DNA from 3 places in the Cytobacillus sp. FSL H8-0458 genome. Region 1 is predicted to be linked to each of the others. Evidence: a T-box and tRNA genes for the amino acid it is inferred to sense, from the RefSeq annotation. Region 1 holds a T-box; the other regions hold tRNA genes.
The links. The T-box of region 1 lies ahead of pheS (phenylalanine--tRNA ligase subunit alpha). A T-box ahead of a tRNA ligase gene usually reads a tRNA of that ligase, here a tRNA-Phe.
Positions count from the first base shown of each region.

Region 2: it has a tRNA-Phe gene. The T-box ahead of pheS (phenylalanine--tRNA ligase subunit alpha) is inferred to sense a tRNA for this amino acid. The anticodon was not compared.
Region 3: it has a tRNA-Phe gene. The T-box ahead of pheS (phenylalanine--tRNA ligase subunit alpha) is inferred to sense a tRNA for this amino acid. The anticodon was not compared.

Region 1 covers NZ_JBBOBR010000001.1:154,433-160,990, reverse strand. Annotated here, with positions in the region: gene rnhC (ribonuclease HIII) at 1-1, shown strand, start outside; gene pheT (phenylalanine--tRNA ligase subunit beta) at 207-2,621, opposite strand; gene pheS (phenylalanine--tRNA ligase subunit alpha) at 2,664-3,701, opposite strand; T-box leader at 3,767-4,044, opposite strand; gene NYE23_RS00715 (TrmH family RNA methyltransferase) at 4,121-4,870, opposite strand; gene sspI (small acid-soluble spore protein SspI) at 5,012-5,218, shown strand; gene NYE23_RS00705 (M42 family metallopeptidase) at 5,519-6,558, opposite strand, start outside.
Region 2 covers NZ_JBBOBR010000001.1:3,701,546-3,708,103, forward strand. Annotated here, with positions in the region: gene NYE23_RS18475 (hypothetical protein) at 1-192, opposite strand, end outside; gene NYE23_RS18480 (SCO family protein) at 189-821, opposite strand; gene NYE23_RS18485 (cbb3-type cytochrome c oxidase subunit I) at 882-2,576, opposite strand; gene NYE23_RS18490 (cytochrome c oxidase subunit II) at 2,591-3,055, opposite strand; gene NYE23_RS18495 (cytochrome c oxidase subunit 2A) at 3,068-3,208, opposite strand; tRNA gene NYE23_RS18500 (tRNA-Ile) at 3,550-3,626, opposite strand; tRNA gene NYE23_RS18505 (tRNA-Gly) at 3,636-3,709, opposite strand; tRNA gene NYE23_RS18510 (tRNA-Cys) at 3,744-3,817, opposite strand; tRNA gene NYE23_RS18515 (tRNA-Gln) at 3,825-3,899, opposite strand; tRNA gene NYE23_RS18520 (tRNA-His) at 3,924-3,999, opposite strand; tRNA gene NYE23_RS18525 (tRNA-Trp) at 4,011-4,084, opposite strand; tRNA gene NYE23_RS18530 (tRNA-Tyr) at 4,092-4,175, opposite strand; tRNA gene NYE23_RS18535 (tRNA-Phe) at 4,198-4,273, opposite strand; tRNA gene NYE23_RS18540 (tRNA-Asp) at 4,445-4,521, opposite strand; tRNA gene NYE23_RS18545 (tRNA-Met) at 4,525-4,598, opposite strand; tRNA gene NYE23_RS18550 (tRNA-Ser) at 4,783-4,875, opposite strand; tRNA gene NYE23_RS18555 (tRNA-Met) at 4,899-4,975, opposite strand; tRNA gene NYE23_RS18560 (tRNA-Ala) at 4,994-5,069, opposite strand; tRNA gene NYE23_RS18565 (tRNA-Pro) at 5,088-5,164, opposite strand; tRNA gene NYE23_RS18570 (tRNA-Arg) at 5,170-5,246, opposite strand; tRNA gene NYE23_RS18575 (tRNA-Gly) at 5,254-5,328, opposite strand; tRNA gene NYE23_RS18580 (tRNA-Leu) at 5,335-5,419, opposite strand; tRNA gene NYE23_RS18585 (tRNA-Lys) at 5,436-5,511, opposite strand; tRNA gene NYE23_RS18590 (tRNA-Val) at 5,663-5,738, opposite strand; tRNA gene NYE23_RS18595 (tRNA-Glu) at 5,745-5,819, opposite strand; rRNA gene rrf (5S ribosomal RNA) at 5,844-5,960, opposite strand; rRNA gene NYE23_RS18605 (23S ribosomal RNA) at 6,041-6,558, opposite strand, start outside.
Region 3 covers NZ_JBBOBR010000005.1:33,911-40,468, forward strand. Annotated here, with positions in the region: gene NYE23_RS25090 (sugar phosphate nucleotidyltransferase) at 1-661, opposite strand, end outside; gene NYE23_RS25095 (glucose-1-phosphate adenylyltransferase) at 715-1,860, opposite strand; gene glgB (1,4-alpha-glucan branching enzyme) at 1,802-3,748, opposite strand; gene NYE23_RS25105 (hypothetical protein) at 3,971-4,168, shown strand; tRNA gene NYE23_RS25110 (tRNA-Glu) at 4,252-4,323, opposite strand; tRNA gene NYE23_RS25115 (tRNA-Ser) at 4,328-4,418, opposite strand; tRNA gene NYE23_RS25120 (tRNA-Asn) at 4,424-4,498, opposite strand; tRNA gene NYE23_RS25125 (tRNA-Ile) at 4,512-4,588, opposite strand; tRNA gene NYE23_RS25130 (tRNA-Gly) at 4,597-4,670, opposite strand; tRNA gene NYE23_RS25135 (tRNA-Phe) at 4,684-4,759, opposite strand; tRNA gene NYE23_RS25140 (tRNA-Asp) at 4,930-5,006, opposite strand; tRNA gene NYE23_RS25145 (tRNA-Met) at 5,010-5,083, opposite strand; tRNA gene NYE23_RS25150 (tRNA-Ser) at 5,106-5,198, opposite strand; tRNA gene NYE23_RS25155 (tRNA-Ile) at 5,211-5,287, opposite strand; tRNA gene NYE23_RS25160 (tRNA-Met) at 5,305-5,381, opposite strand; tRNA gene NYE23_RS25165 (tRNA-Ala) at 5,401-5,476, opposite strand; tRNA gene NYE23_RS25170 (tRNA-Pro) at 5,486-5,562, opposite strand; tRNA gene NYE23_RS25175 (tRNA-Arg) at 5,569-5,645, opposite strand; tRNA gene NYE23_RS25180 (tRNA-Leu) at 5,661-5,749, opposite strand; tRNA gene NYE23_RS25185 (tRNA-Gly) at 5,756-5,830, opposite strand; tRNA gene NYE23_RS25190 (tRNA-Leu) at 5,839-5,923, opposite strand; tRNA gene NYE23_RS25195 (tRNA-Lys) at 5,940-6,015, opposite strand; tRNA gene NYE23_RS25200 (tRNA-Thr) at 6,039-6,114, opposite strand; tRNA gene NYE23_RS25205 (tRNA-Val) at 6,135-6,210, opposite strand; rRNA gene rrf (5S ribosomal RNA) at 6,221-6,337, opposite strand.

The DNA of each region.
Region 1 (6,558 bases):
ATGATGACGCAGTCAATTTAGGGAGATTGGCTTCTTTTTTAACGTTTAAGGAGACCATCCTTTTAAGTATATCTTTGTCGGCCAATAATCAGAGTTTATCGGCCATTATTGGGTATTTATCAGTCAAAATGAGAGATATATAGGCCAAACGAGCTCTTTTATCGGCCAAACAAAGAAAAGGCAGCCCCCAGGCTGCCTTCCTCATTTTATCCTCTCAATACTGCTCCGGCTTTTTCCTTCACAGCTTCTAATACTTTGTCATGCGCTTTTGTTACATCTTCATCCGTTAGAGTACGTTCAGGGTCGAAGTATTTAAGGGAGAAAGCAAGCGATTTTTTGCCTGGCTCCATCCGTTCGCCTTCGTACAAGTCAAAAACATGGACGTCTTTCAATAATTTGCCGCCAGCTTCTTTAATGATACCTTTAAGCTCGCCTGCTGCAGTTCCCTGATCTGCTACAAGTGCAATATCTCTTGTGATTGAAGGGAAACGCGGAATAGCTTCATACTGCAAAGGTGAAACTTCTTCTTCCAGAATCGCCTTTAATGATAGCTCAAATGCATAGGTTTCTTTCAAATCAAGCTCTTTTTCGACAGTCGGATGGATTTGGCCAACAAATCCCACTGATTCCCCGGAAAGCAATACTTCTGCAGTTCTGCCAGGATGCATTCCATCCTTTTGCGCTTGACGGAATTCAATCTTATCAGAAAGTCCCAGCTTTTCAAATAATCCTTCAAGGATACCTTTTACAACGTAGAAATCAACCGGCTTCTTTTCTCCCTGCCATGGATGGCTGTGCCATAGGCCAGTAACCGCACCGGCAAGATGCTCACGCTCTTCAGGCAATTCCTCTTCTCCATTGGAGAGGAACACTGCTCCTGTTTCATAAACAGCCAGGCTGTCGTTCTGGCGAGCCGAATTATATTTTAATACCTCCAGAAGCTGAGGAACAATACTTAATCGAAGCAGACTGCGATCTTCACTCATAGGCATTGCCAGCTGCACAGGCTTGCGTTCTTCCAGTGCATATTGAGTCGCTTTTGCTTCATTTGTTAATGAATAAGTTACTGCCTGATAAAGTCCCGCACCTTCAAGGCAGCGGCGGACCAATCTGCGTTTGTTCTGGTATTGAGTAAGATGCCCTGGTGTTGATGAACCAACCGGTAAAGTTGATGCCAGGTTATCGTAGCCAAATAATCGGCCAACTTCTTCAATCAGGTCTTCTTCAATCGTGATGTCGCCTCTGCGAGTTGGAACTGTAACTGTAATTGTATCGTTATCAGTATTCGTTGCAAATTGAAGTCGGGCAAAAATATCCTCTACTTCTTTCATGGATAATTTCGTGCCAAGGACACGATTGATTTTTTCAAGCGTTACAGACACAACAGCAGGCTCCACTTGCAGTGCATCTGCTTCCGCAGAACCTTCAAGCACTTCCCCGCCCGCATATTGTGCAAGCAATTGAACAGCTCTTTCCCCAGCAGCTCTAACTCTGTTTGGATCCACACCTTTTTCAAAGCGTGCACTTGCTTCGCTTCTTAATCCATGGTCTTTTGAAGCTTTTCTAACCGTTGCCCCTTTAAAATACGCTGATTCGATAAGTACATTTTTTGTGTCCGACTGTACTTCAGAATTGGCCCCGCCCATGACACCCGCAAGTGCAATTGGCTCTGTCCCATTTGTTATTAAAAGATGATCTGATGTTAACTTACGCTTTGCATCATCAAGAGTGATAATCACTTCGCCATCATTTGCTCTGCGGACAAGGATTTGCTTTGATCCCAGCCGGTCATAATCGAAAGCATGCAGCGGCTGGCCGTATTCAAGCAAAATATAGTTTGTGATATCCACCACGTTATTGTGAGGACGAATGCCTGCTGCCATTAAACGCGCCTGCATCCATACCGGAGATGGGCCAACCTTTACATTTTTTACAACCTTCGCAACGTAAAGAGGATTATCTTCTTTTGCGTCCACCTGAACTTCAATATAATCAGAAGCTTTTTCAGAAATAGAATCAGCCTGCGGCTCAGGAAGCTTTACTTCCCTTCCTAAAATAGCTGCCACTTCATATGCAACACCCAGCATGCTTAAGCAGTCAGAGCGGTTCGGAGTCAATCCAAGCTCCAGAATCTGGTCGTCACGATTAAGCTGTTCAAGAGCATCCTGGCCAACCTCTGTATCATTAGGAAAAACATAAATGCCTTCAGAGTATTCCTTTGCAATCAGCTTGCTTTCAATGCCGAGCTCTTGAAGCGAACAGATCATACCATTCGATTCTTCACCGCGAAGCTTGGCACGCTTTATTTTAAAATTGCCTGGAAGCACAGCTCCTACTGTAGCCACGGCCACTTTCTGTCCCTTATCCACATTCGGGGCACCGCATATGATCTGTACAGGCTCACCAGCCCCTGTATCGACTAAACATTTATTCAGTTTATCAGCATTTGGGTGCTGTTCCCTTTCAAGGACATGCCCTACAACAACACCTTTGATGCCTTCATTCAAAACCTCTACGCCTTCAACTTCAATACCGCTTTTAGTAATCTTTTCTGCAAGCTCTGCAGGTGTAACGCCTGATAAATCAACATATTCCTGCAGCCATTTATATGAAACGAACATTTGTGATCCTCCTTAGTTAATCCCTAGATCCGGGCTTTCTAATTATTCATGAATTGAAAATTGCTTCAAGAAACGCACATCATTTGTGTAGAAGTGACGAATATCATCTACTCCATACTTCAGCATGGCAATTCGCTCAGGACCCATTCCGAATGCAAAGCCTGTGTATTTCTTAGAATCGAAGCCTGCCATCTCAAGAACATTTGGATGAACCATTCCTGCACCAAGAATTTCAATCCAGCCAGTGCCTTTACATACGCTGCAGCCTTTTCCGCCGCAAATTTTACAGGAAATATCCATTTCCACAGATGGCTCTGTAAACGGGAAGAAACTTGGGCGAAGACGGATTTCCCTGTCATCACCGAACATTTTCTTTGCAAAGACCTCCAATGTTCCTTTTAAATCAGTCATGCGGATATTTTCATCTACAACAAGTCCCTCTATTTGCATGAACTGGTGGGAGTGTGTAGCGTCGTCATTATCACGGCGATATACTTTACCCGGGCAGATGATTTTAACTGGTCCCTTGCCTTCATGCTTCTCCATTGTTCTTGCCTGTACCGGCGAAGTATGGGTTCGAAGGAGAATGTCTTCTGTAATATAGAAGGAATCCTGCATATCCCGGGCAGGATGGCCTTTAGGAAGATTCAATGCTTCAAAATTATAATAATCTTTTTCAACTTCAGGGCCTTCAGCTACTGTATAACCCATTCCAATGAACAAATCTTCGATTTCTTCAATAATTCGCGTCAGCGGATGGTGATTTCCTGATTTAACAGGTCTTCCTGGAAGAGTGACATCAATTTTTTCGGCAGCCAGTTTTTCCTGAACAGCCGCTTCCTCCAGATGCTTTTGCTTTTCCTCAATTCCGGCAGCAATGCTGTCCCGCACTTCATTCGCAAGGGCTCCCATTTTTGGACGCTCTTCCGCAGACAATTTCCCCATTCCTTTAAGCACTTCAGTAATCGGGCCTTTTTTGCCTAAATAGGATACACGGATATCATTTAGCTCTTTCAAATCAGCTGCTGTGCTGATCTTTTCTAACGCTTCAGTTTGCAGTTCCTTTAAACGCTCTTGCATCTGAAAATCCTCCTTGAAATTAATACTTTTACTTTTTTGGCCAAAATAAAAAACCTCTATCCCCATAAAGGGACGAGGTTTCGCGGTACCACCCTTTTTAACACATATATGTACTTCATGCACGTGTTCACTTCATTGGGATAACGGCTTATGCCGGTACATCTTTACATCAAAAAGCGGAAGCGGCTCGCTAAGCAGAGCTCAACATTACTTTTCAATGGTCCCGATGCCAACTCAGGAGGTGAAACTTCTCTTGCATTTCCTGTAAAAATGCTTTCAGTCTTAGGCATTTTCTCCCTGAAAAGGCTGACTGCAAGGTACTGGTCTCCGTCATCGTTTTGTTATTATAATTTTGCTGTTAATTATATTACATTCTTGAGGCTGTTTCAAACGGTTTTCATAAAATTGGCGCCCATTTTCTATTTTCTTAGATGGTAAAGAAGAATTCCGGCCGCCACAGCCACATTAAGTGATTCGCTTTTCCCGAAAATCGGTATATAAAGATTTGCTGCTGTATTAGCCAGGAGTTCTTTATTCACCCCGTTCCCTTCATTTCCAACGAGCAGTGCGAAGGAATCAGAGGACTCAAATTGTGTGTATTCCCGGGCATTTTCCAAAGCTGTTCCATAGACAGGTACATTACTTTCTTTCAGTCTTACGATCCAGTCAGAAAGGTTTCCTCTTAAAACCGGCAAATGAAAGTGGCTGCCCTGTGCAGATCTAAGCACCTTCGGGTTATATGCGTCAACGCTGCCTTCACCCACAATAACGGCATCGATGCCAGCAGCATCTGCCGTCCTGATCATCGTACCCAGATTGCCAGGATCCTGGACGGCATCAACTAATAAAAACCGTTTTCCTTTCACTTCCTCGGTGGATGGTTCTTGGCTGCAGACAGCAAAAATTCCCTGTGGTGTTTCGGTATCCGCCAGCAGCCCGATGATTTCATCTGTAACCATTGTTACAGGGATGTCGCCATAATCCAAGCCGGGAGGCATATTTTTATTTTCATTAATGATTATTTCTGCTATTTGATTGGCTTTAAGTGCTTCTTCCACCAGATGAAAACCTTCAACTAAAAAGGTTTCTGTTTTGTCACGCTCTTTTCTGGCCAGAAGTTTTTTCCATTCTTTAACTTTTGGGTTTTTTGCAGATTGTATATGCTTCAACACGGTCTCTCCTTTTAAAGAAAATCCCGTAAAACCGGAATTTTTCTGTACAGTTTTTTCATTATAGCTTATTTGAAATACATAATAAAAGCAAAATTAGAGAAGATAATAACGAATTAAATCTGGAAGGAGTGCATTAAGGTGAATTTAAACCTGCGCAATGCCATTTTACACAATGTATCAGGCAACTCTCAAGATGAACTGAAAGATACAATCGTGGATGCCATTCAAAATGGGGAAGAAAAAATGCTGCCTGGCTTAGGTGTATTATTTGAGGTAATCTGGAAAAACTCCTCTGAAGAAGACAAGCTGGAAATGCTTCAAACTTTGGAGAGCAGTCTTAAATAAAGTGAAACTTCAATCAGTGGGGGTTTTCCTTATCCCCCACTGATTGTTAGTCGCGTTCTAGTGTCGCTAAGATCTCCGCTAGCGCTTCGATCAATCGACACTACGAACCCGATTGGTTCAACTAAGCCTCTGCCTGCGCGTCGGCAAGTTTCACTGTATCTCACCAATCGGGCCTTTACGGGCAGTTTGACCCCCACTTATCCTCCTTTGATTTCTCTGAGTTTTGAAGTGGGGGTCTTACTGCCCGTTAGACTGCGATAAAACGGAAAAAACTCCGGAAAGAGCCGGAGTTTTTTCATTTTATTCAAATGTAATCTTATCAACTGTTTCCCTGTCAAGCTTCTTAATCACTTCAGCAATCAGCTTAACTGCATTTTCATAGTCATCGCGGTGAAGCATTGCTGCATGGGAATGGATATACCGTGTTGCAATGGTGATTGAAAGGGATGGTACTCCATTATGTGTAACATGAATGGCTCCTGAATCTGTTCCTCCGCCAGCGATGGCATCAAATTGATAAGGGATATTCAGTTCATCTGCAGTGTCTGTTACAAGGTCACGCAGGCCTTTGTGAGAGACCATTGATGCATCATAAAGGATGATTTGCGGCCCTTTGCCCATTTTGCTCATGGCCTCTTTTTCAGAAATCCCCGGTGTATCGCCTGCGATTCCAACATCTACGCCAAATGCGATATCCGGCTCGATTTTTTGCGCAGATGTTCGGGCTCCGCGAAGACCAACCTCTTCCTGTACCGTTCCTACACCATAAACTTCATTTGGATGTTCAGCATCTTTTAATTCTTTTAGCACATCTATGGCAATTGCACAGCCAATGCGGTTATCCCAGGCTTTCGCCAAAAGCATCTTTTCATTATTCATAACCGTGAATTCGAAATATGGAACCACCATGTCACCAGGTTTTACTCCCCATTCTTTTGCTTCTTCACGACTTGAGGCACCAATATCAATGAACATGTCTTTAATCTCAACAGGCTTTTTGCGCGCATCCGGTGATAAGATATGCGGCGGTTTTGAACCAATTACCCCGGTAACATCTCCTTTGGACGTTACAATCGTCACGCGCTGTGCCAGCATAACCTGCGACCACCAGCCGCCAACTGTCTGGAAGCGGATGAAACCTTTATCATCAATGTTTGTTACCATAAATCCTACTTCATCCAAGTGGCCGGCTACCATGATCTTCGGGCCGCCTTCTTTGCCGTTTTTTTTAGCAATGAGGCTCCCCAGTCCATCTGTTGTCACTTCATCAGCATATGCTGTTATGTATTTTTTCATAACATCGCGAGGTTCACGCTCATTTCCCGGTATTCCTTTCGCAT
Region 2 (6,558 bases), 3.5 Mb from region 1:
GTTTTCATTCCATTTTGAGAAAAACTCCGGAAAGCGATTCTGAAAGAACTTAGCCATGAATAATCCAGAGACGACCAGCAGGGGCATTTGCATATGCATATGGGTAATCATTATTGACTCCAGCAAATTAGCTGCAGGCGGGAGCATCAATGCAAGGAGTAGAAGCAATCCGTAAACTGGTGACTTCATCATTCTTCCCTCCCGCTGCTCAAAATCTCAATTACCCGATCAGCCGCTTCTTCTATCAAGGTGTAGTCCATGACTTCGATTAATTGTCCTTCAGGGTTCACCAGATAAAAAGCCGAGTTATGGGCAAAGTTGCCGTATTCATCCGGTATGACAATGACTCCAAACCGGTCCAGCAAAGAATCAAGCTCCTTCTGTTCCGGAATCCTCGCCATTCTCCACGTTTCTCCGTCACTGCCGAAAGCCTTACGGTAAGTATCCAAAGTTTCGGGATCATCCCTCTCCGGATCGAAACTGATGCTAAGAAATTGAATGTCATGGCCAATATACTCTTCCGGAATCCGTTTATATACTTCAGACATATTAACCTCCAGCTCAGGGCAAACAGTACCGCATGAAGTATATAAAAAAGTAATAAAAACATACTTCCCTTCAAATTCCGAAAAAGAGTAGGTCCTTCCATTATTATCTTCAAGCGTTACATCCGGGAACTGAGGCTTCTCATCCATTAACTGATTAACCCTGGCTGTTTCAGCAGTAAAAGCCTGAAACCCATCTGTGCCAATGTAAAAAAGGACTACGCCAAACATCAGTACAAGCAAGCTTGATATAGCCGTTCTATTTTTTGGAAACATGATTCATCACTTCCTTTTAAAAGAAAGAGACAGCCCAGCAGCCGAGCTATCTCTCATACCTTACCAGGTTTTAAATGGAGGTGAACCTGGGGGCGCATTGACAATGAAATCGACCAATGGAATGACATATGCCATGCCGACAAGGACAATCATACAAACAACCCACAATCCCCAGCGTTCTGTCCATCTAGGTGTTGGCGCTTCATCTTCTTCCACTTCTGCAATAGGGAACTCTGTGTTTCCCTTTGGTGCAAAGAACATGAGATAGAAAACTGCGTATACCTGCATAAGGACACCAATCATCAGAAGCGTGCCGCCGATTGCCAGGAAGAACAGATAAGGATCCCAGCTTAAAGCAGTTGCATTATCAAAATATGTTGAATAGGAAGTTCTTCTCGGAGATCCAAGCAGCCCTACCCAGTGCATCGCACCAGACATGATGATCATACCGAGCGTCCATATGATCGTTTGAATAACCCCAAGTTTATTGATCTGCGGTGTCAGAACTCTTTTAGATACATAAGGAATGAGCCAATAACTAAGGCCAAAGAACGTCATAACTACTGACATGCCAAGTGTTAAGTGGAAATGGCCAACGACCCACATCGTGTTATGGACTACCTGATTTAATTGGTTTGTAGTTTGAGCAATGCCGCCTGCCCCTGCAGGGATAAAAGCAGCCATTGCGATAAATGGTGCAAGGAATCTGACGTCTCCCCAAGGAAGCTTCTTATACCAGCCAACAATGCCTTTTCCGCCTTTCCTTCTCGCTGTGCGTTCAAAGACTGCAAACATTGCATAAGCAGTCATTAATGAAGGGAAGCCAATGGCCAAACTCATAAACACGTGCATGTATTTCACAGGTTCAGAAATACCCGGGTCAATAATTTGATGGTGGAATCCCCCGGTAATATTCATAATTACTAGTGCAATAACCACAATCCTTGTTAAGAGGTCATTCCATCTTCGGCCGCCAATAACTTTCGGCACAATGACATACCAGGCAGATACAGCTGTTAAATACCAGATGTTAACCAGTGTATGTCCGAACGCCCAGAACAGCGTGCGTGCAACCATAACATTTATCGTCTCCACCCATCCAAAAGCCCAAGGAATTATAGTGAAAACCTCAATGGCTACAGGTATGCTTCCGAAGAATAAGAGAACAAATACGCCTGTTGCAAAGAAAGATAAAATCGGGATATGCTGGCCAGGATTTCTCTTTCTCCAGCTTGCCACATTGATAAAAGCACCAAAGGCGCACATCCATACACCCAATACGATAAATACTAAGCCGATATAGAAAATGGGTGAAGCGGCCATTGGCGGATAGAAAGTATACATAACAGATGCTTCATTCATTAAAATCGGGATCACCGCTAGGACAAATCCGAAAATCTTCATCCAGAAACCAATCCATGCCATCTTTCTGACCTTAGGAAGCAGGCCGCCCAGTGTGTGGGATAACCCAGCATAGAAGTATCCAATTGTGAAGAACGCCGACAGTACGACTACCAGCAGAAGACCATGAGCTGTGAGAACCTGATAATAATTCAGCCATGCCGGCAATTCGAGCATTCCAGCCCGGTTCAGGCCTTGCAGCAGTCCAAGTATTCCGCCCAGAAGGATGGCTAAGAAAGCAACAGATAAATATGATTTCGTTAATTTTGCATCCTCGAGGCTAATCCCCATAACTTTATTTGCTTTATCCTTAAAAACTTGTGTTTTTCCTGATTGCTTAATAACTGTTTCCACTGTCTATCCCCCCTTTATTTCACTGTAATGGTTGTGCTCATCATTTGATGACCCGCACCGCAGTACTCATTGCAAAGAACTAAATATTCACCTGGCTTATCGAACTTCTGGGTGATTTTTTGTACATAACCAGGCACAACCATAGCATTTAAGTTAGTTTCCGCAACCTGGAACCCGTGAACGACATCTTTTGACGTCAATGTAAAATGAACTGTTGATCCTGCAGGCACTTCTATCTCACTAGGAGTAAAACTGAACACTTGAAGAGTCATAACTACTTCATACTCATTCTCGCCAATTTTCTTAATTCCTGGCTTATCAAACGGTGCTGTTTCATCCACTTTCTGAGGATCAATTCGCTCTCCATAGCTTGGCGGCCCCATTTCAAAGGCGAATGCTTGGTAGCCCGCGATTAACATGAATCCAATAATCATTCCAAAGCTTAAAATAAGCCATACCTTTTCAGAACGATGCATCATTGTTTATCCCCCCTATATTCTGGCCATGTACAGGCCGTACAAGATTAAATAAGTAACAAAGATCCCAAGCCCTACAACTGTAACTGAAAAGAACGTACCCTTTAGAGAGTTATGTTCTTTTGAACTGCTCTGGTCCACTTTTCGTGTTTCCACCTTCCATCAGCTCCTTTACTTTGTTACCTATATCATAGTTGAGAAGGGTTTTCATAAAAGTGAAATGAATCACACTTTCTTCATATTTCCTCAAAGGCAAAAGGGTTGCAATTTTAGCTAAAACACTGTAATATCAAGGGTTTCTTCCACCTAATGGTGCTCTTGCAAGAATAACGGTTCACAAAGTATTCACAAAGTATCAACTTAGCTCCCCGCTTCCATATTCGGTATCTGCATTTACAGTAAAATAGCCTGTTCCTCTTGGAGACAGCCGTTAAAAAAGTTTCTAAATACAAAAAAACTAATCCCTATTGGAATTAGTTTGATAATGGTATGTATAATGGTGGGCCTAAATGGACTCGAACCATCGACCTCACGCTTATCAGGCGTGCGCTCTAACCAGCTGAGCTATAGGCCCATATGTTGTTGGAGCGGGTGAAGGGAATCGAACCCTCATCATCAGCTTGGAAGGCTGAGGTTTTACCACTAAACTACACCCGCATTTAAATTAATTTATAACATACTGTCTTTTGTTTGGAGGCAACACCCGGATTTGAACCGGGGATGGAGGTTTTGCAGACCTCTGCCTTACCACTTGGCTATGCTGCCTTAAAAATGGCTGGGCTAGCAGGATTCGAACCTGCGAGTGACGGAGTCAAAGTCCGGTGCCTTACCGCTTGGCTATAGCCCAATAATTAATGCAGAAAAAGAATAATGGGGCGATTGATGGGAATCGAACCCACGAGTGTCGGAGCCACAATCCGATGCGTTAACCACTTCGCCACAACCGCCACTATCCTACTGGCAGGGGTAGTAGGAATCGAACCCACATCAAAGGTTTTGGAGACCTTCGTTTTACCATTAAACTATACCCCTATATAAATGGTGGAGGGGGGCAGATTCGAACTGCCGAACCCGAAGGAGCGGATTTACAGTCCGCCGCGTTTAGCCACTTCGCTACCCCTCCAAGTCTGTAAAGACTAAGAAAATGGTGGCTCAGGACGGAATCGAACCGCCGACACAAGGATTTTCAGTCCTTTGCTCTACCGACTGAGCTACTGAGCCATATAAATTTATTAATCCTAAAGTTTGATACATGTGCTTCAAAGTCCTGCGTTCTTTGTCGCAGATTTTAAAAGCATACTATTCGATGATGTAAAAGCTTCGCAGCTGCATTCTTTTAAAATCCTCTACCGACTGAGCTACTGAGCCATATATTATTAAGATTATAAATAATGGCGGTCCGGACGGGACTCGAACCCGCGACCTCCTGCGTGACAGGCAGGCATTCTAACCAACTGAACTACCGGACCAGATTGCGGGGGCAGGATTTGAACCTGCGACCTTCGGGTTATGAGCCCGACGAGCTACCGGACTGCTCCACCCCGCGATAATATTATTTATGTGATTTTTCTATGCTCACATCAAGCATTACATCGCAGTTTAATCAATGAAGTACCGCCCCGATTTCAGAAAGATTATTCAAGCAGCAGCTCAATCGGTGCGCTGAAGTAATTCCCTCGCAGATTATTCGGTCGTGCTCCACCCCGCGATAATATTATTAAAATAAGATATGGAGGAGGAAAGGGGATTCGAACCCCTGCGCGGTTTGACCCGCCTGTCGGTTTTCAAGACCGATCCCTTCAGCCGGACTTGGGTATTCCTCCGATGTTGTAAAAAATAATCATATTGGTAGCGGCGGAGGGGATCGAACCCCCGACCTCACGGGTATGAACCGTACGCTCTAGCCAGCTGAGCTACACCGCCGAAATGATTATATATTCATGGTGGAGCCTAGCGGGATCGAACCGCTGACCTCCTGCGTGCAAAGCAGGCGCTCTCCCAGCTGAGCTAAGGCCCCAAGTAAAAGAAGTGTCGCTGGTCGGGAAGACAGGATTCGAACCTGCGACCCCTTGGTCCCAAACCAAGTGCTCTACCAAGCTGAGCTACTCCCCGTAATATGGCGCGCCCGAGAGGAGTCGAACCCCTAACCTTTTGATCCGTAGTCAAACGCTCTATCCAATTGAGCTACGGGCGCAAAATAATGGAGCGGAAGACGGGATTCGAACCCGCGACCCCCACCTTGGCAAGGTGATGTTCTACCACTGAACTACTTCCGCTTAAAATGGTGCGGGTGAAGGGAGTCGAACCCCCACGCCTTGCGGCGCCAGATCCTAAGTCTGGTGCGTCTGCCAATTCCGCCACACCCGCAATATGAAATTAAAAATGGTGAGCCATGAAGGACTCGAACCTTCGACCCTCTGATTAAAAGTCAGATGCTCTACCGACTGAGCTAATGGCTCGTATTAATATTCTGCTGCCTAAAGCCTGAAAGTGCTAGGTCAGATGTTCCAAAGCCCTGCGTGCTTTGTCACAGATTGCTATTCGGGTGAAGAATCTCACTGATGCTGCAATCTGCTCTACCGACTGAGCTAATGGCCCGTACTAAAGATATGGTGGAGGATGACGGGATCGAACCGCCGACCCTCTGCTTGTAAGGCAGATGCTCTCCCAGCTGAGCTAATCCTCCAAAATATGGTGACCCCTACGGGATTCGAACCCGTGTTACCGCCGTGAAAGGGCGGTGTCTTAACCGCTTGACCAAGGGGCCAAATAAAATTACCCAATCAGGGTTGCCCGGCAGCGTCCTACTCTCACAGGGGGACAGCCCCCAACTACCATCGGCGCTGAGAAGCTTAACTTCCGTGTTCGGTATGGGAACGGGTGTGACCTTCTCGCTATCGCCACCGGACTATTTGGTTGAAGAAACTTCGTTCCCTCAAAACTAGATAATGTATGAAGAAGCATTTGCCGAGTAATTACCAATATGACTTGGTTAAGTCCTCGATCGATTAGTATCAGTCAGCTCCACATGTCGCCACGCTTCCACCTCTGACCTATCAACCTGATCATCTTTCAGGGATCTTACTAGCTTGACGCTATGGGAAATCTCATCTCGAGGGGGGCTTCATGCTTAGATGCTTTCAGCACTTATCCCTTCCGCACATAGCTACCCAGCGATGCCTTTGGCAAGACAACTGGTACACCAGCGGTGCGTCCATCCCGGTCCTCTCGTACTAAGGACAGCTCCTCTCAAATTTCCTGCGCCCACGACGGATAGGGACCGAACTGTCTCACGACGTTCTGAACCCAGCTCGCGTACCGCTTTAATGGGCGAACAGCCCAACCCTTGGGACCGACTACAGCCCCAGGATGCGATGAGCCGACATCGAGGTGCCAAACCTCCCCGTCGATGTGGACTCTTGGGGGAGATAAGCCTGTTATCCCCGGGGTAGCTTTTATCCGTTGAGCGATGGCCCTTCCATGCGGAACCACCGGATCACTAAGCC
Region 3 (6,558 bases), on a different contig from region 1:
ATAACCCCATGCTTGCAGCAAAGTAATTTTCAATGGAATCAATCATGACAGCCAAACCGGTATATTCATAATTGCATATCGTGTACGAATGGTGGATATCTGTAACAACATCACTCATGCACGTGTATCCTGTTTCGTTTCTATTTTCTATTAAATTAATAAGCAGCGAAGTTTTTACAAGGTACATTTCAAGGGAGCGTCCATCCTGGCGAACAACTGTAATATCACACCCCATCATAATATGTCTATCCAGAACAGGCCTGAAATCCATATTAAAAACGGTAAAACAGTTTGAGATCAATGCATACTCCTGTTTGCTGCGATAAAAATAATCCAAATTGGCAGCAAAGTGATTGAAAGATCCGATCCCTTTACTTGGACTATCCAGCAAAGGAGACGGGAAAAAGAATAGCCCATCCCTTTTTCTGTTTAGGTCCCAGTTCTTCCCTGAACCAAGATGATCCATTAAAGAGCGATACTGATACTTCGGAAATATGGCCACACTCTCAATATCCGAGTTGACCATATTGGAGAGAACAAAATCGATCAGCCTATAGCGGCCTGCAAACGGAACAGCTGCGAGCGACCTGTGTACTGTCAATTCCTCTAAATCTTCATGATAGGTTGTTGCGTCTATTACACCAAGCATTTTCTTCTTCATGACATTCCCTCCCGTTTATTGGCCAGGAGCCGTTTTTGGCATCCAGCTGTAAATTAAGAACAAATTCCCTTTATCATTTCCTGTGTTATCAGAATAATTTCATCATCTTCTTCGGAAGCACTAATCACAACGCCATCAGGTATGTTCATTCCGCTTGGCACAATCGCCTTTTCAATATAAACATTTTCACCAATTACAGCATCAGGCATGATGACTGATTCACGAATCACCGTATTCTTCCCAACCAGAACCCCTTGAAAAAGCACTGACTTTTCAACTTCGCCCTCAACCGTACAGCCTTCATTTATCAAAGACTCTGCAACCTCTGCTTGAGTTGAAATATACTGTGGAGGGTGATTCGGATTCACCGAATAAATCCGCCAATCATGATCAAAAAGATTCAGCTCGCATTCATCATCCAGTAAATCCATATTTGCTTCCCACAGGCTCTTAACTGTACCAACGTCCTTCCAATAGCCATTGAACGGGTAAGCGAACAGCTTTTTATTTTCGTCAAGCATTAATGGAATGATATCCTTCCCGAAGTCATGGCTTGATTCCGGATTGCGGTCATCCATTTCCAAATATTCCTTTAAAACAGACCAATTAAAAATATATATTCCCATGGAGGCCAGATTATTTTTGGGATATGCTGGTTTTTCCTCAAATTCCGCGACCCGCATCTCCTCATCTGTGTTCATGATGCCAAACCTGCTTGCCTCCGGCCAAGGCACTTCAATAACAGAAATAGTGGCATCCGCACCTTTTTCAATATGATAATTCAGCATCAGCTCATAATTCATTTTATAAATATGATCACCGGATAAAATCAGGACATATTCAGGATCATACTGCTTTAAATAGTTAAGGTTTTGATAAATGGCACTGGCTGTTCCCGTATACCATTTGACCTCCGATGATTCGCTGTAAGGGGGCAGCACTGTCACGCCGCCGTTCTTTCTGTCAAGATCCCATGCGCTGCCTATGCCAATATACGAATTCAGAACCAGCGGCTGGTATTGTGTCAGAACACCGACTGTATCAATTCCGGAATTGGTGCAATTGCTCAATGTAAAATCAATGATCCTATACTTTCCTCCAAAAGGAACGGCCGGTTTCGCCAGGCTTTTTGTCAGAGAACTAAGCCTGCTCCCTTTCCCTCCTGCTAATAGCATTGCGACGCACTTTTTCTTTCCCATTTCCCTTCCTCTCCTTTCGATGTTTTACAGGGCGTAATATTGAAATGCCAAATGGCGGAATAGACATTTCCAAACTGAACGGCTTGCCATGAAACTCAATTTCCTCACTCTTAAGGACCCTCTTGTTAATGCAATTTGATCCTCCAAAGCTATCACTGTCACTGTTAAGTATTTCCCGATAAGATCCCCTATTTGGAACGCCTATACGGAATTTAGGATATATAGCCGGTGTAAAATTGCAGACAATCACGAGATAATCATCCTCTTTAGAGCCTTTCCTGATAAAAGAAAAGATGGATTGGTGCGAATTATGACAATCAATCCATTCAAAGCCATCCTGAAGGTGATCAAGCTCAAAAAGAGGCTTGGAACGTTTATAAACTTTGATTAATTCTTTCACATAATCATTTGCTTTTTTATGCATCTCGTAATCCAGCAGATGCCAATCAAGCTGTTCTTTGTCTTTCCATTCGGAAAACTGCCCGAGCTCATTCCCCATGAAAAGAAGCTTTTTGCCGGGATGGGCAATCATATAGCCTAGCAGGAGCCTGTATTGGGCAAACTTTTGCCAGTAATCTCCCGGCATTTTATCCAGCAGCGATTTTTTTCCATGGACAACTTCATCATGTGAAAAAGGCAGTATGAAGTTCTCTGTAAAAGCATACAAGAGTGAAAATGTCATTTTCCCATGGACACCAGATCGCCTCTCGGGCTCTGTTTCCATATATGTAAGAACGTCATTCATCCAGCCCATATTCCATTTATAATGAAAACCCAGCCCTCCATAATGAACTGGTGCGGTCACTTGCGGCCAATCTGTTGAATCCTCTGCCATCATGAGAAAGGAGGAATCATATTGTGACACCACTTTATTGAGGTTTTGCAGAAAACGGGTACCAAACGGATTTTCTGTTTTTCCATCCCGGTTCGGCCAATAGATCATATTAGCGACCGCATCAACCCGGAAGCCGTCAATATGGTATTTCTCCATCCAAAAAACAGCATTGGAAATAAGAAAGCTCTGCACTTCATTTTTGCCGAGATCAAAATTGGCGGTGCCCCATACCCGGTTCTCTCTGTCGCCTTCTGTTTCATACTCATACAAATACGAACCATCAAACTGATGAAGGCCATGGGCATCTTTGCAGAAGTGCCCCGGCACCCAGTCCAGTATCACCCCAACACCATGCTGGTGGCATTGATCAACAAAATACATAAAATCATGCGGACTGCCATAACGGCTGGTAACAGAGTAATAACCTGTTCCCTGATAGCCCCAGGAAGCGTCGAGCGGATGCTCAATTAGAGGAAGCAATTCTATATGCGTAAACCCATGCTCCACCACATAAGGTATTAATTCATCTGCAAGCTCCCGGTAGGTATACAGACTTCCAGATTCTTTTTGTTTCCACGAACCCAGATGGACCTCATAAATGACTGCAGGCTCCGTAAAAATAGGCTTCTTTTCTTTTTTTTGCATCCATTTGCTGTCATTCCACTGATACCCGTCCAGCGAATATACTTTAGAAGCTGTATTCGGCCTGACTTCTGAAAAAAAGCTATAAGGATCTGCCTTTAATAGCATATCTCCTCTCTTTGTTGTAATTTCATACTTATACAAGGCACCCTCCATGTTTCCATCCAGCTGAATAATCCAGACACCTTCATTATTCACTCTATGTAAGGTATAGCCTTCTCCATTCCAATCATTAAAATCACCGACTAGTCTGATAATTTCAGCATTCGGTGCCCACACACAAAAACGGGTAATCACTGATTCTCCGTTTGAAACTACATGTGCACCAAATAACTGGTGACTCTCATAAAGTGTACCTTCATGGAACAAATGCAACTGATAATCGGTTGGAAACAAAATATCCACTACCATCCTTCTCCACACCCAGTCTCGTTTCTTTTGACTTTCCTGTTATATTCGCTGAACCTGAGAAAAGTCCTTGTAAAAGTTTTTTTAATTTTATGACAACAATGTTCATATTCTGCTAATAACCGATAGCATTTTGCCTATTTTAACAGGTTTCGCATAATCTCCGGTAAACTTAGACAAAATAAAACAAAATATGCAAGCGAAAAATGAAAGGAGAATAATATTTTGGGCAATAAAGAAGAGGAGATTTTATTGAATGAGGCATCCAAAAAGGAAATAAGGATTCCGCTATTTGAAGCACCGGATGGAAAGATTATGGCCACTGGTGATATGTTTAGGGGCCCCTATACGGGAATATCTTCTGATATCGATCTGAATAATCCCGGCAATAAATTAAGCAGGGATGAAGAGAAATTTGATTAAATAGGAGCGGAAATGAACCGTAAAAGGGAGTTATACAAGGACAACAAAAAAGCTGCCAACAAATTGTTGACAGCTTTTTTGTATGACCCCTACGGGATTCGAACCCGTGTTACCGCCGTGAAAGGGCGGTGTCTTAACCGCTTGACCAAGGGGCCAATATGGCGGAGAAGGAGGGATTTGAACCCTCGCGCCGGTTACCCGACCTACACCCTTAGCAGGGGCGCCTCTTCAGCCACTTGAGTACTTCCCCATATATGGCTCCGCAGGTAGGATTCGAACCTACGACCGTTCGGTTAACAGCCGAATGCTCTACCACTGAGCTACTACGGAACAATAATTAAAATGGTGGGCCTAAATGGACTCGAACCATCGACCTCACGCTTATCAGGCGTGCGCTCTAACCAGCTGAGCTATAGGCCCATATGTGTTGGAGCGGGTGAAGGGAATCGAACCCTCATCATCAGCTTGGAAGGCTGAGGTTTTACCACTAAACTACACCCGCGTAAGATTCTAAATGGTGGCTCAGGACGGAATCGAACCGCCGACACAAGGATTTTCAGTCCTTTGCTCTACCGACTGAGCTACTGAGCCATATAAATTTATTAATCCTAAAGCTTGAAACATGTGCTTCAAAGTCCTGCGTTCTTTGTCGCAGATTTTAAAAGCATGCTATTCGATGATGTTAAGCTTCGCAGCTGCATTCTTTTAAAATCCTCTACCGACTGAGCTACTGAGCCACATTCTATATTTTTTTGTAAAAATGGCGGTCCGGACGGGACTCGAACCCGCGACCTCCTGCGTGACAGGCAGGCATTCTAACCAACTGAACTACCGGACCAGATTGCGGGGGCAGGATTTGAACCTGCGACCTTCGGGTTATGAGCCCGACGAGCTACCGGACTGCTCCACCCCGCGACAATATTATTAAAATAAAATATGGAGGAGGAAAGGGGATTCGAACCCCTGCGCGGTTTGACCCGCCTGTCGGTTTTCAAGACCGATCCCTTCAGCCGGACTTGGGTATTCCTCCGTATAAGAAAAGTGGTGGACCTTGTAGGACTCGAACCTACGACCGGACGGTTATGAGCCGTCTGCTCTAACCAGCTGAGCTAAAGGTCCAGCATCGTTTAATTAAATGGTAGCGGCGGAGGGGATCGAACCCCCGACCTCACGGGTATGAACCGTACGCTCTAGCCAGCTGAGCTACACCGCCAAAATAGTAAATATAATTATGGTGGAGCCTAGCGGGATCGAACCGCTGACCTCCTGCGTGCAAAGCAGGCGCTCTCCCAGCTGAGCTAAGGCCCCAAAGATTAATGGTCGGGAAGACAGGATTCGAACCTGCGACCCCTTGGTCCCAAACCAAGTGCTCTACCAAGCTGAGCTACTCCCCGTTAATATGGCGCGCCCGAGAGGAGTCGAACCCCTAACCTTTTGATCCGTAGTCAAACGCTCTATCCAATTGAGCTACGGGCGCAATATTAAATTCTACTGGTGCCGAGGACCGGAATCGAACCGGTACGGTAGTCACCTACCGCAGGATTTTAAGTCCTGTGCGTCTGCCAGTTCCGCCACCCCGGCAATAAATGGAGCGGAAGACGGGATTCGAACCCGCGACCCCCACCTTGGCAAGGTGATGTTCTACCACTGAACTACTTCCGCATAAATAATGGTGCGGGTGAAGGGAGTCGAACCCCCACGCCTTGCGGCGCCAGATCCTAAGTCTGGTGCGTCTGCCAATTCCGCCACACCCGCAATATGAAATTAAAAATGGTGAGCCATGAAGGACTCGAACCTTCGACCCTCTGATTAAAAGTCAGATGCTCTACCGACTGAGCTAATGGCTCATATTCTATAAAAAGAACTGAAGTGGTGCCGGCGAGAGGACTTGAACCCCCAACCTACTGATTACAAGTCAGTTGCTCTACCAATTGAGCTACACCGGCAGCTTGTACATTTAAATTAATGGTGGAGGATGACGGGATCGAACCGCCGACCCTCTGCTTGTAAGGCAGATGCTCTCCCAGCTGAGCTAATCCTCCATTATTAATTGCCCGGCAGCGTCCTACTCTCACAAGGGGACAGCCCCTAACTACCATCGGCGCTGAGAAGCTTAACTTCCGTGTTCGGTATGGGAACGGGTGTGACCTTCTCGCTATCGCCACCAGACTATTTTTCAAAGACAAGTTTTATTATACCGTCTTTTCAGGATTTTTCAAGAGGAAATTTCATTTTTTCATTCCCTCAAAACTAGATAATGTATGAAGAAGCATTTGCCGAGTATTCACCAATGACTTGTCTAGCTTCGGCTCCTAACTTCTCGGCTGTTTCGATCCGTCCCTCCAAATCCCAAAACCAGGATTTGAATGGCCGGCTCTCCAACGTCTCTC